One region of the Streptomyces vastus genome, then DNA from elsewhere that is predicted to be linked to it. Evidence: riboswitches for the same ligand, from Rfam matches in the RefSeq annotation. Region 1 holds a riboswitch; each other region holds the start of a gene.
What was found. A riboswitch is a leader RNA that binds a small molecule or an ion and turns the genes downstream of it on or off. The one in region 1 is predicted to bind cobalamin.
Positions count from the first base shown of each region.

Region 2: it holds a riboswitch for cobalamin, as region 1 does, so the genes downstream of both, ABD357_RS24645 (cobalamin biosynthesis protein) here and ABD357_RS15175 (CbtB domain-containing protein) in region 1, are expected to answer to the same signal.
Region 3: it holds a riboswitch for cobalamin, as region 1 does, so the genes downstream of both, metE (5-methyltetrahydropteroyltriglutamate--homocysteine S-methyltransferase) here and ABD357_RS15175 (CbtB domain-containing protein) in region 1, are expected to answer to the same signal.
Region 4: it holds a riboswitch for cobalamin, as region 1 does, so the genes downstream of both, ABD357_RS11750 (ribonucleoside-diphosphate reductase subunit alpha) here and ABD357_RS15175 (CbtB domain-containing protein) in region 1, are expected to answer to the same signal.

Region 1 covers NZ_BAAASJ010000031.1:170,580-172,771, reverse strand. The annotation lists gene ABD357_RS15185 (acyl-CoA dehydrogenase family protein) at 1-161, opposite strand, end outside; gene ABD357_RS15180 (CbtA family protein) at 337-1,101, opposite strand; gene ABD357_RS15175 (CbtB domain-containing protein) at 1,127-1,360, opposite strand; cobalamin riboswitch at 1,398-1,560, opposite strand; gene ABD357_RS15170 (histidine phosphatase family protein) at 1,671-2,192, shown strand, end outside.
Region 2 covers NZ_BAAASJ010000059.1:59,319-61,510, forward strand. The annotation lists gene ABD357_RS24635 (inorganic phosphate transporter) at 1-351, shown strand, start outside; gene ABD357_RS24640 (hypothetical protein) at 364-585, shown strand; cobalamin riboswitch at 679-822, shown strand; gene ABD357_RS24645 (cobalamin biosynthesis protein) at 948-1,919, shown strand; gene ABD357_RS24650 (cobyric acid synthase) at 1,916-2,192, shown strand, end outside.
Region 3 covers NZ_BAAASJ010000125.1:349,243-351,434, forward strand. The annotation lists gene ABD357_RS43940 (MFS transporter) at 1-281, opposite strand, end outside; gene ABD357_RS43945 (ArsR/SmtB family transcription factor) at 278-844, opposite strand; cobalamin riboswitch at 967-1,197, shown strand; gene metE (5-methyltetrahydropteroyltriglutamate--homocysteine S-methyltransferase) at 1,340-2,192, shown strand, end outside.
Region 4 covers NZ_BAAASJ010000026.1:23,736-25,927, reverse strand. The annotation lists gene ABD357_RS11760 (nucleoside hydrolase) at 1-361, shown strand, start outside; gene ABD357_RS11755 (GNAT family N-acetyltransferase) at 435-941, shown strand; cobalamin riboswitch at 1,031-1,171, shown strand; gene ABD357_RS11750 (ribonucleoside-diphosphate reductase subunit alpha) at 1,316-2,192, shown strand, end outside.

The sequences.
Region 1 (2,192 bases):
CAGCCGTCGGAGCCGAGCCGGCGGATGGTCTCGCGGTAGAACCGCTTCTGCGCGGCCGGGTCGGCGTACCGGGCGTGCACGTCCTCCGGTACCAACTCGGTGAAGTAGGCGCGCAGTTCGGTGCGCAACTCCTGCTGCTCCGGCGTGTATTCGAGATGCACGGCGCCTCCTGGCTCCCACGGGGCTCCCACTGGCCTGCTGCTCCGGCCGCCCGATCCTGACGGCGCACACCGTAGAACGTGTTCCAGAAATTGGGAACACGCAGGAGTGGGTGACAGTGGATGGCACAAGGAAAGGCCCCCGGTTGTCCGGGGGCCCATCTCTTGACTCAACTGCTCACTGCGGTACGGGAGTTGCCTGTGTGGCGCTCCCCCGCCGGGCGGCAGCCGTACGCGGAGCCAGTATGCGCTCCGCGAGGTACCCGAATAGCAGGCCGTACGCCGTCCACAGCGTCACCTGGATCGCGAGGGCGGCCAGCCGGTACTGCCACAGCAGGGTGCCGGGGAAGCCCTCGGGGACGTTGTTGAAGGACGGCAGGAGCGCGTAAGCCAGACCGACGACGAGGACGAAGAAGGCTCCCGCGGAGAGGGTGGCGTTCCAGTTGCCCAGGCGTGGCGCGAGGCGCTTGCCGAGGATTACCGTGCCGACGGCCAGCAGCACGCTGAGCACGACCATCAGGAAGTACAGCGTGGTCCGCTGGTTGAGGGTGTCGGGGTTGCCGACGGCCGGCGGGTTGGCGGGGTACTTCAGGAACGGCACGACGTAGACGGCGAGCAGGCCCGCGGTCGACAGCAGCAGCGCGCTCGCACGCGGCCCGAAGCGGCCGATCCTGCCGAGTGCGAAGCAGTACGCGAGGGCGGCGATGCCGCCGAACGCGACGCCGTAGACGAGGACGCCGGTGCTCAGGCCTGCGGTGGACTGCATGGTGCGGCTGACGAGTTCCTCGCCGCCGTGCTCGTGGGCGTGTGCCTCCTCGAAGGCGATGGCCTCGTCGACGCGTGGTTCGCCGAGGAAGTAGGCGACGACCAGGGCGAGCAGGCCCGCGGCGAGTCCCGCGAGCATGCCACGCACCAGGAGGTTTCTGACGGTTGCTGAGTCCATGTGCTCGTACGCTTCCTCGTCGCCGTCAGTGGCAGGGGAAGCCGAGCAGATGGCGGGCGTCGTGCACCCACTCGTGCACGCCTTCACCGGAGAGCAGGGAGGTGGCTCCCTGCTCGGCGCCGACGAAGTAGAGCAGGACCAGCATCAGGATGCCGAAGAAGACCGCCCAGGGGGCGATCGCGCCGATCGGCAGCTTGGCCGGCACGGCGGCCGGTGCGGCGGGGTTGGTTGCGCTCGGCTGAGCGATGGACTGCGCCATGTGGCAGGACCTCCTGGGGAACTCGCGTCCCGTCTTGGTGGTGCACAGGACGACGGCCACGGGTCTGACTTACCCGGCCTGAACCGCCCCTGGCGGGTGGCGGTCAGTACGGGCTTACAGTGGCGCGACCGTGCCGGATTCTCACCGGCTTCCGTCGAACCGTCGTCAATATCGACGAGACCGTATCGCGAAGCGGGGAGGCGGCCAAGGGCGCACGCGGTGCCGGAGCGTGCGCCGTTGCCCTGGTCACGCGCCAATTCCCGGTGCGGGCAAGGGCTTTGAGCGGGCGTTTGAGTACGAGAGTGGGCCGATGACCAGCCGAGTGATGTTGATCTCACCAGCGATCAGTGCTGCCTTGCGGGAGGCGCGTTTCGACGACGGATGCTCCCTCGATGCCGCCGGGCTGCGGCTCGCGGAGGCGGCCGAGGGTTCGTTGCCCGCTGTGGACCGGGCCCTGGTCTCCCCCGGCGTGCGCTGTCGCGAGACGGCCGCCGCGCTCGGTCTCGACGCCGCGGACGAGCCCGGGTTGGCGGGACTGGACGTCGGCCGCTGGCGCGGCGCGAGCCTGGCCGAGGTGAGCGCCGGGGAACCGGAGGCGGTCGCACGCTGGCTGGCGGATCCGTCGTACGCACCGCACGGCGGTGAATCCGTACGCGGGTTGTGCGACCGGGTCGCCAAGTGGCTCGATGTGGCTGGGCAGTTCGAGGGCCGGACCCTCGCCGTCGTCGAGCCGGAGATCGTACGGGCCGCGGTGGTACGGGCGCTCGGCGCCCCGGAGGCGGCGTTCTGGCGGATCGACGTACCGCCGCTCACCGCGACGGAGCTCAGCGGG
Region 2 (2,192 bases), on a different contig from region 1:
GGCCTCGGCCGCAAGGGCGGTGTGGTCCGCTGGTCCACCGCCACCCGGATGTTCGTCGCCTGGGGCCTGACACTGCCGGCCGCGGCCCTGGCCGCCGCGATCGCGGAGTACGTGACCTCCTTCGGCACCTGGGGCACCGCGTTCGTCGCCGTCTTCCTGATCGCGTCCAGCGCCGCGATCTGGGTCGTCTCCCGCCGCGAGGTGGTCGACCACACGAACGTCAACGAGGGCGACGGCGCAGAGGAGACCCCCGACGTGGTGACCACGGCCATCGCCGCCGTCACCCCGCCCCCGACGGGCACCGTCGAAGAGCCGGACGCCGAGCCCGCCACCCGCACCGCCACGGTCTGAGGAATCCACACCATGCACATCGACTGGGCAGCCCTCGGCTCCGTCTTCGGAGTCAGCCTCATCGTCACCGTCGCCCTCGTGGGCCTGTTCACCCTCGGCATCGCCGGCCTCTCCCGGCGTGAGTCGGCGTCCGCCCACGGCAACTCCGCGCTCCTCGCGACCACCGGCGCGTACGCCTGCTTCACGGCGTGCACGGCGGCGGTCGCGTACGGCATCTACCTGATCGTGGCCTGACGTCCCCGCACCCCACCCTTCGACGTCCAGCACCCCACCCGCCCGTGTGGGCCTTAGCACACTCTCCCTTCGCAGGTCAGCGGCAAGTTGACGGCGGTTCGCGGGCGTGGTGGACTGCCCGAGCCAAGTACGGCGGCAGAAGAGGAAGCCGGTGTGAGTCCGGCGCGGTCCCGCCACTGTCACCGGGGAAGCAGTTTCCCGGGAGCCAGGAACTCTCGCCGTCGGTCTCGTCGAACCAGGGCGCGGACACCCTGAGTGAGGACATATCGCCATGTGCGGCTGCCTGTTGCGGATCAGTTTGCCGAGTACGAGGGTTTCAAGGACCCAAAGGGTTCTGCCTGACGTAGCGACAGGCTGACCCCATGCGTGCCGATCGCGTTTTCGCGTACGGCGCCGCCGCCGGCCTCCTCGGTGACCTGCTCCTCGGCGATCCGCGCCGTGGGCATCCGGTCGCCGCGTTCGGGCGGGCCGCGGGCGCCGTGGAGCGGGTGTTGTGGCAGGACCACCGTGGGTGGGGCGCGCTGCACACCGCCGTATGCGCAGGCGGTGCCGTATCCCTCGCGGCCCTCGCCGCCACGTCCGTACGTACCTCCCGTACCGCCTCCGTCGCACTGACCGCCACCGCCACCTGGGCCGTGGTCGGCGGGACTTCGCTCGGCCGCGAGGCACGGGCCGTCGGCGAGGCACTCGCGGCCGGGGACCTCGAAGCGGCCCGGGAGCGGCTGCCGCACCTGTGCGGAAGGGACCCGCAGGCGCTGGACGCCGACGGGATCGCCCGGGCCGTCGTCGAGTCCGTCGCCGAGAACACCTCCGACGCCGTGGTCGGCGCACTGGTGTGGGGCGCCGTGGCAGGTGTGCCGGGGCTCGTCGGTTTCCGGGCCGTCAACACGCTGGACGCCATGGTCGGGCACAAATCGCCCAAGTACCGGCGGTACGGCTGGGCTTCGGCGCGGCTCGACGACGTGGCGGGATGGCCGGGCTCCCGGCTGACCGCCGTGCTCGCGACCGTCGCGGGCAGCGATCTCCGCGGTGCCGTACGCGCCTGGCGGTCCGACGCCGCCAAGCATCCGAGCCCCAACGCCGGGCCCGTCGAGGCCTCGTTCGCGGGGGCGTTGGGCGTGCGCCTTGGCGGAAGGCTCTCGTACGGCGGGCGAGTTGAGCACCGGCCGGTACTCAACGGCGACGGACGGGCCGTCCAGGTCGACGACATCGAGCGGGCCGTACGCCTCTCGCAGCGGGTGGGCGGACTGGCCCTCGGTCTGTGCGTGGCCGGAAGGCTCCTCACGACACGGCTTCTCAACGGGCGGCTGAGCGCAAAGGGGCGTACGTCATGAGCGGCGGCGGGCTGCTTGTCGCAGGGACCACCTCCGACGCCGGCAAGAGCGTCGTCACCGCGGGGATCTGCCGGTGGCTGGTGCGCCAGGGTGTCAAGGTCGCGCCCTTCAAGGCGCAGAACATGTCCCTCAATTCGTTCGTCACGCGCGAGGGCGCCGAGATCGGGCGCGCGCAGGCCATGCAGGCACAGGCCGCACGCGTCGAGCCGACGGCGCTCATGAACCCCGTACTGCTGAAGCCGGGCAGCGACCGCAGCAGCCAGGTCGTGCTGA
Region 3 (2,192 bases), on a different contig from region 1:
AGCGCGGCGGCGCCCAGTACCGCCGCGCACCGTACGACGTCGCTGGCAAGGAGAACGCGGCGTGGGCCGAAGCGGTCGGCGAGTACGCCGCCGCCGAGCATGAGGACGGCGCGGGGTATTGCTCCGACGGCGAGAACGGCGCCGACCTGTGCGGGACCGGCGGCGCGGATGGCGGTCCAGGAAAGGATCAGGAAGTACGCGACGTCACCGGTGACCGACGTGGTGTAGGCGCCCAGCCAGCGCAGGACGTTCGGGTCGCGGAAGGCGGGCCGCGCAGTCATGCCTCGTCGGCGAGCAGCGGGAACAACTGCAGCTGTACGGCTACTCGTTCGGCCCCGTCTGCGGGCTCGCGCTCCCGGTAGCTCTCGACCACCCGCAACAACTCACCCTTCATCGCGTCAAGTTCACCGGGTGTCATACGCAGCATGTAGCTCATGAAGCCGCTGACGCCGAACCATTCGTCGGGCATGACCGGCACAACCTCGGCGGCCACCCTGCGCAAGGTCTCCCCGTCAGTCAGGGCCAAGGCCTGCGCGTACGCACGGCTGTCTGCGGAGTCCGGTGCCGTGGCCGGATCGTGCACGGAGATCCGGTGCAAGGCCCGCCACCACCGGTCCCGCTTCGTTCCCCGCTCCGTGTCCTCCTCGATCAGCCCGCCCGCCGCGAGCCGCCGCAGGTGGTAGCTGGCCGCGCCGGAGTCCAGCTCGAAGTGCGCGGCCAACTGACGCACGGTGGCGGGTCCTTGCTGTCGCAGCCGGTTCAGCAACGCGAGCCGCGTGGGGTGCGCGAGCACGCGCAGCGCGGCCGTGTCGAGGGTGATGTCGGTCGTGCCGTCGTCCGCCATGACGCGCAGCGTAGAACGCGAACAACCCTTCCGGAAGATTTGTTCGCGAACATTTCTTCGCGAGCGTCTCTTCATCAACGCTGCATCAACAACTGACTCGCGTTCCACTCGCGTTGTGTGCGTACGATGTCCGAGCAGCTGGTTCGCCCCGTCCGCCAGGCGGGAGGCGTCGTAAGAGGGAACCCGGTGGGAATCCGGGACTGCCCCGCAGCGGTGAGTGGGAACGAACGTCGTCATACGCACTGGATCCGCCCGACGGATCCGGGAAGCGACGGCCAGTAGGTGTCGTGTCCTCGTACGGAGGGCACGGCGAGCTCGCGAGTCCGAAGACCTGCCAACTGCCCGTGCGCCACCGGTGCGTACGGCGATCTCGGCGGCCTCGTGGGAGGGCCGGCGGAGCAGGCGGGCAGCGTGTGACCAGGCTTCGCCGATCTGCCGTTCCTTCGCGTCGGACGTCCCGGGATCCTCACCGCGACTCGCGAAGGGCAGAGTAACGTGACCGGCCCCTCCCCCACCCCACAGGTCCGTGCCACCGTGCACGGCTGGCCCCGGCAGGGCCCGTCCCGTGAGCTGAAGAAAGCCATCGAGGGCTACTGGGCCGGCCGAGTCACCGACGACCAGCTGCGCACGACCGCGGCCGACTTGCGCCGCGACGCCTGGCGATGGCTCGCCGACGCCGGAATCTCCGAAGTGCCCACCGGGGACTTCTCGTTGTACGACCACGTGCTCGATGCCGTCGTCATGACGGGTGCCGTCCCCGCCCGCCATCGCCTCGCCTTCGACGCGGACCCGCTCGACGGCTACTTCGCCATGGCACGCGGTGCCGACACTGTGGCGCCGCTGGAGATGACCAAGTGGTTCGACACCAACTACCACTACCTCGTACCGGAGTTGGGCCCCGACACGGTCTTCACGGCCGACGCGCGCGTGCCGGTCGGCCAACTGCGCGAGGCTGTTGCACTCGGCCACACCGCGCGGCCCGTACTTGTCGGCCCGATCACCTTCCTGCTCCTGTCGAAGCCCGCGCCCGGCGCCCCGGCCGACTTCCAGCCGCTCACACTCCTGGACCGGTTGCTTCCCGTGTACGCCGAGCTGCTCGCCGATCTCCGTGCGGCGGGCGCGAGTTGGATACAGCTGGACGAGCCCGCGCTGGTGCAGGACCTGTCCCCCGCCGTCCTGAACGCCACGGCCCGCGCGTACCGCGATCTCACCTCGCTCACCGACCGGCCGCAGCTGCTCGTCGCCTCGTATTTCGACCGGCTGGGCGAGGCGCTGCCCGTGCTCGCCCGGTCCGCCGTCGAGGGGCTGGCGATGGACTCCACCGGGCCGGCCGCCGCGAACCTGGACG
Region 4 (2,192 bases), on a different contig from region 1:
GGAAGCGGCGGGCGCGGGCACGGCGCTGGCGGCCCGCCTGCTGCGGGTCTACATGGACGCCTACCGCCGCCACGGCGGGGGCGACGCCTGCCCGCTGCACGATCCGCTCGCGGTGGGCGTGTGCGCGGACGAGTCGTTCATCACCGTCGCGGAGGGCGCGGTCATCGTCGAGTCCGCGAGCGAACTGACCCGCGGCAAGACCGTGTTCATCCCCTCAGCCGCACAGCAGGTCTACTACGCAGACTCCCCCGTCCTCACCTCCCGCAGGGCCGTCACGGGCCGCGTCGCCCTCGGCCCGGGACCCCGTGACTTCGTGAAGGACTTCGTGGCTACGCTGCCGCAATGGCCAGGGGTGGGCTGAGGCCCCCGTGCTGAGATCCAGTACGGGGAAAACCGCAGGGCCGTTGTCGTACACCTGATGCACACTGCACCGCATGGACATCGCGATCAGGCGGGCAGCCCCGGAGGAGTACGAGACCCTCGGTGAGATCACCGCACAGGCCTATCTCGGGGACGGCCTGCTCGACTTCGGAGAAAGCGACGAGTACCTGGGCGAGCTGCGAGACGTCGGCAAGCGGGCCGCCGCGGCCGTGGTGCTGGTCGCCGTCGAGCACGACCGCGTGCTGGGCGGCGTGACGTTCGTACCCTCCGGCGGACCGATGGCCGACATCGCGGAACCCGGTGAGGCCGAGATACGGATGCTCGCCGTCGCCCCGGAGGCCCGCGGCCGGGGTGTCGGAGAGGCGCTCGTACGCGCCTGCACAGATCGCGCACGGGCCACCGAAGGCTGCGTACGCATCGTCCTGTCGACGCAGCGCACCATGCACTCAGCCCATCGCATCTACGAACGTCTCGGCTTCACCCGCACTCCGGAACGCGACTGGAACCCGATCCCGCACCTCGACGACATCAGACTGCTGACCTACGAGTTGGAGCTGTAGAGGCCGTCACTGTTCACGCGGCTCTTCAGCCTGAGCCCACCACGCAACACAACATGTGGGGTGCGCTTCCCAAGCCCAACACAAGATGTATGCTCATGCTCGCTGTCGCCGCAGGGGAATCCGGTGCGAATCCGGAACTGTCCCGCAACGGTGTACTTGTGCATGTCCGTCCTCGGGACGGGGCGTGCGCGAGCGTCAGTCCGAGGACCTGCCGACAGCGCGCCCAGGCCGATCCGGCCCGGGCGACCATGACGTCCGGGCCTCGCGGAGTGGGCCGGTGGACGCGGCGTCCCGCTGCCGCAGAGCGCGTACGCCCGTGTACCCCGAACCACCCTCTCCCCGCAGGCCCCTTACCGAGCGAGGGAGAGCCCCACGTGACCATCGCGCCGGCCGATCCGGTCTCAGCGAAAGCGACACAGGACCAGCAGGACAGGGCCGAGGCCGAGACCGACACACCAGGGACCGCGTTGCTGCGGACCCTGACCGACCTCACCGCCGATCTCCCCGACACCGACCCCGGCCGGGTCGCTGCCGCTGCGCTGCGCGGCCGGTCCGCCCATGCGGACGGGGCGGAGCTGCGCGAGCTGGCCACCGAGGCGGCCGCGGGCCTGATCTCCGAGGACCCCGCCTATTCGAAGCTGGCCGCCCGGCTGCTGAACATCAGCATCGCGGCCGAGGCCGCCTCGCAGGACGTGCGGTCATTCTCCGAGTCGGTCGCGGCAGGGCACCGCGAGGGCCTGATCGCCGACCGCACAGCCGAGTTCGCACGGATCCATGCGGCTCGCCTCGACAGCCTCATCGACCCCGAAGGCAACGACCGCTTCGGGTACTTCGGGCTGCGTACGCTCCACAGCCGGTACCTGTTGCGACACCCGATCACCCGGTACGTCATCGAAACGCCCCAGCACTTTTTGCTGCGCGTGGCGAGCGGACTGGCCGATGACGACACCACCCGTTCCGTGGACGAAGTCGCCGCGCTCTACCGGCTGATGAGCCGCCTCGACTACCTGCCCTCCTCCCCCACCCTGTTCAACTCCGGTACGCGGCACCCCCAGATGTCGTCCTGCTACCTCCTCGACTCCCCGAAGGACGAGCTGGACTCCATCTACGAGCGCTACCACCAGGTCGCCCGGCTCTCGAAGCACGCGGGCGGCATCGGCGTCGCGTACTCCCGGATCCGTTCCCGCGGTGCGCTGATCCGCGGTACGAACGGGCACTCCAACGGCATCGTGCCGTTCCTGAAGACCCTCG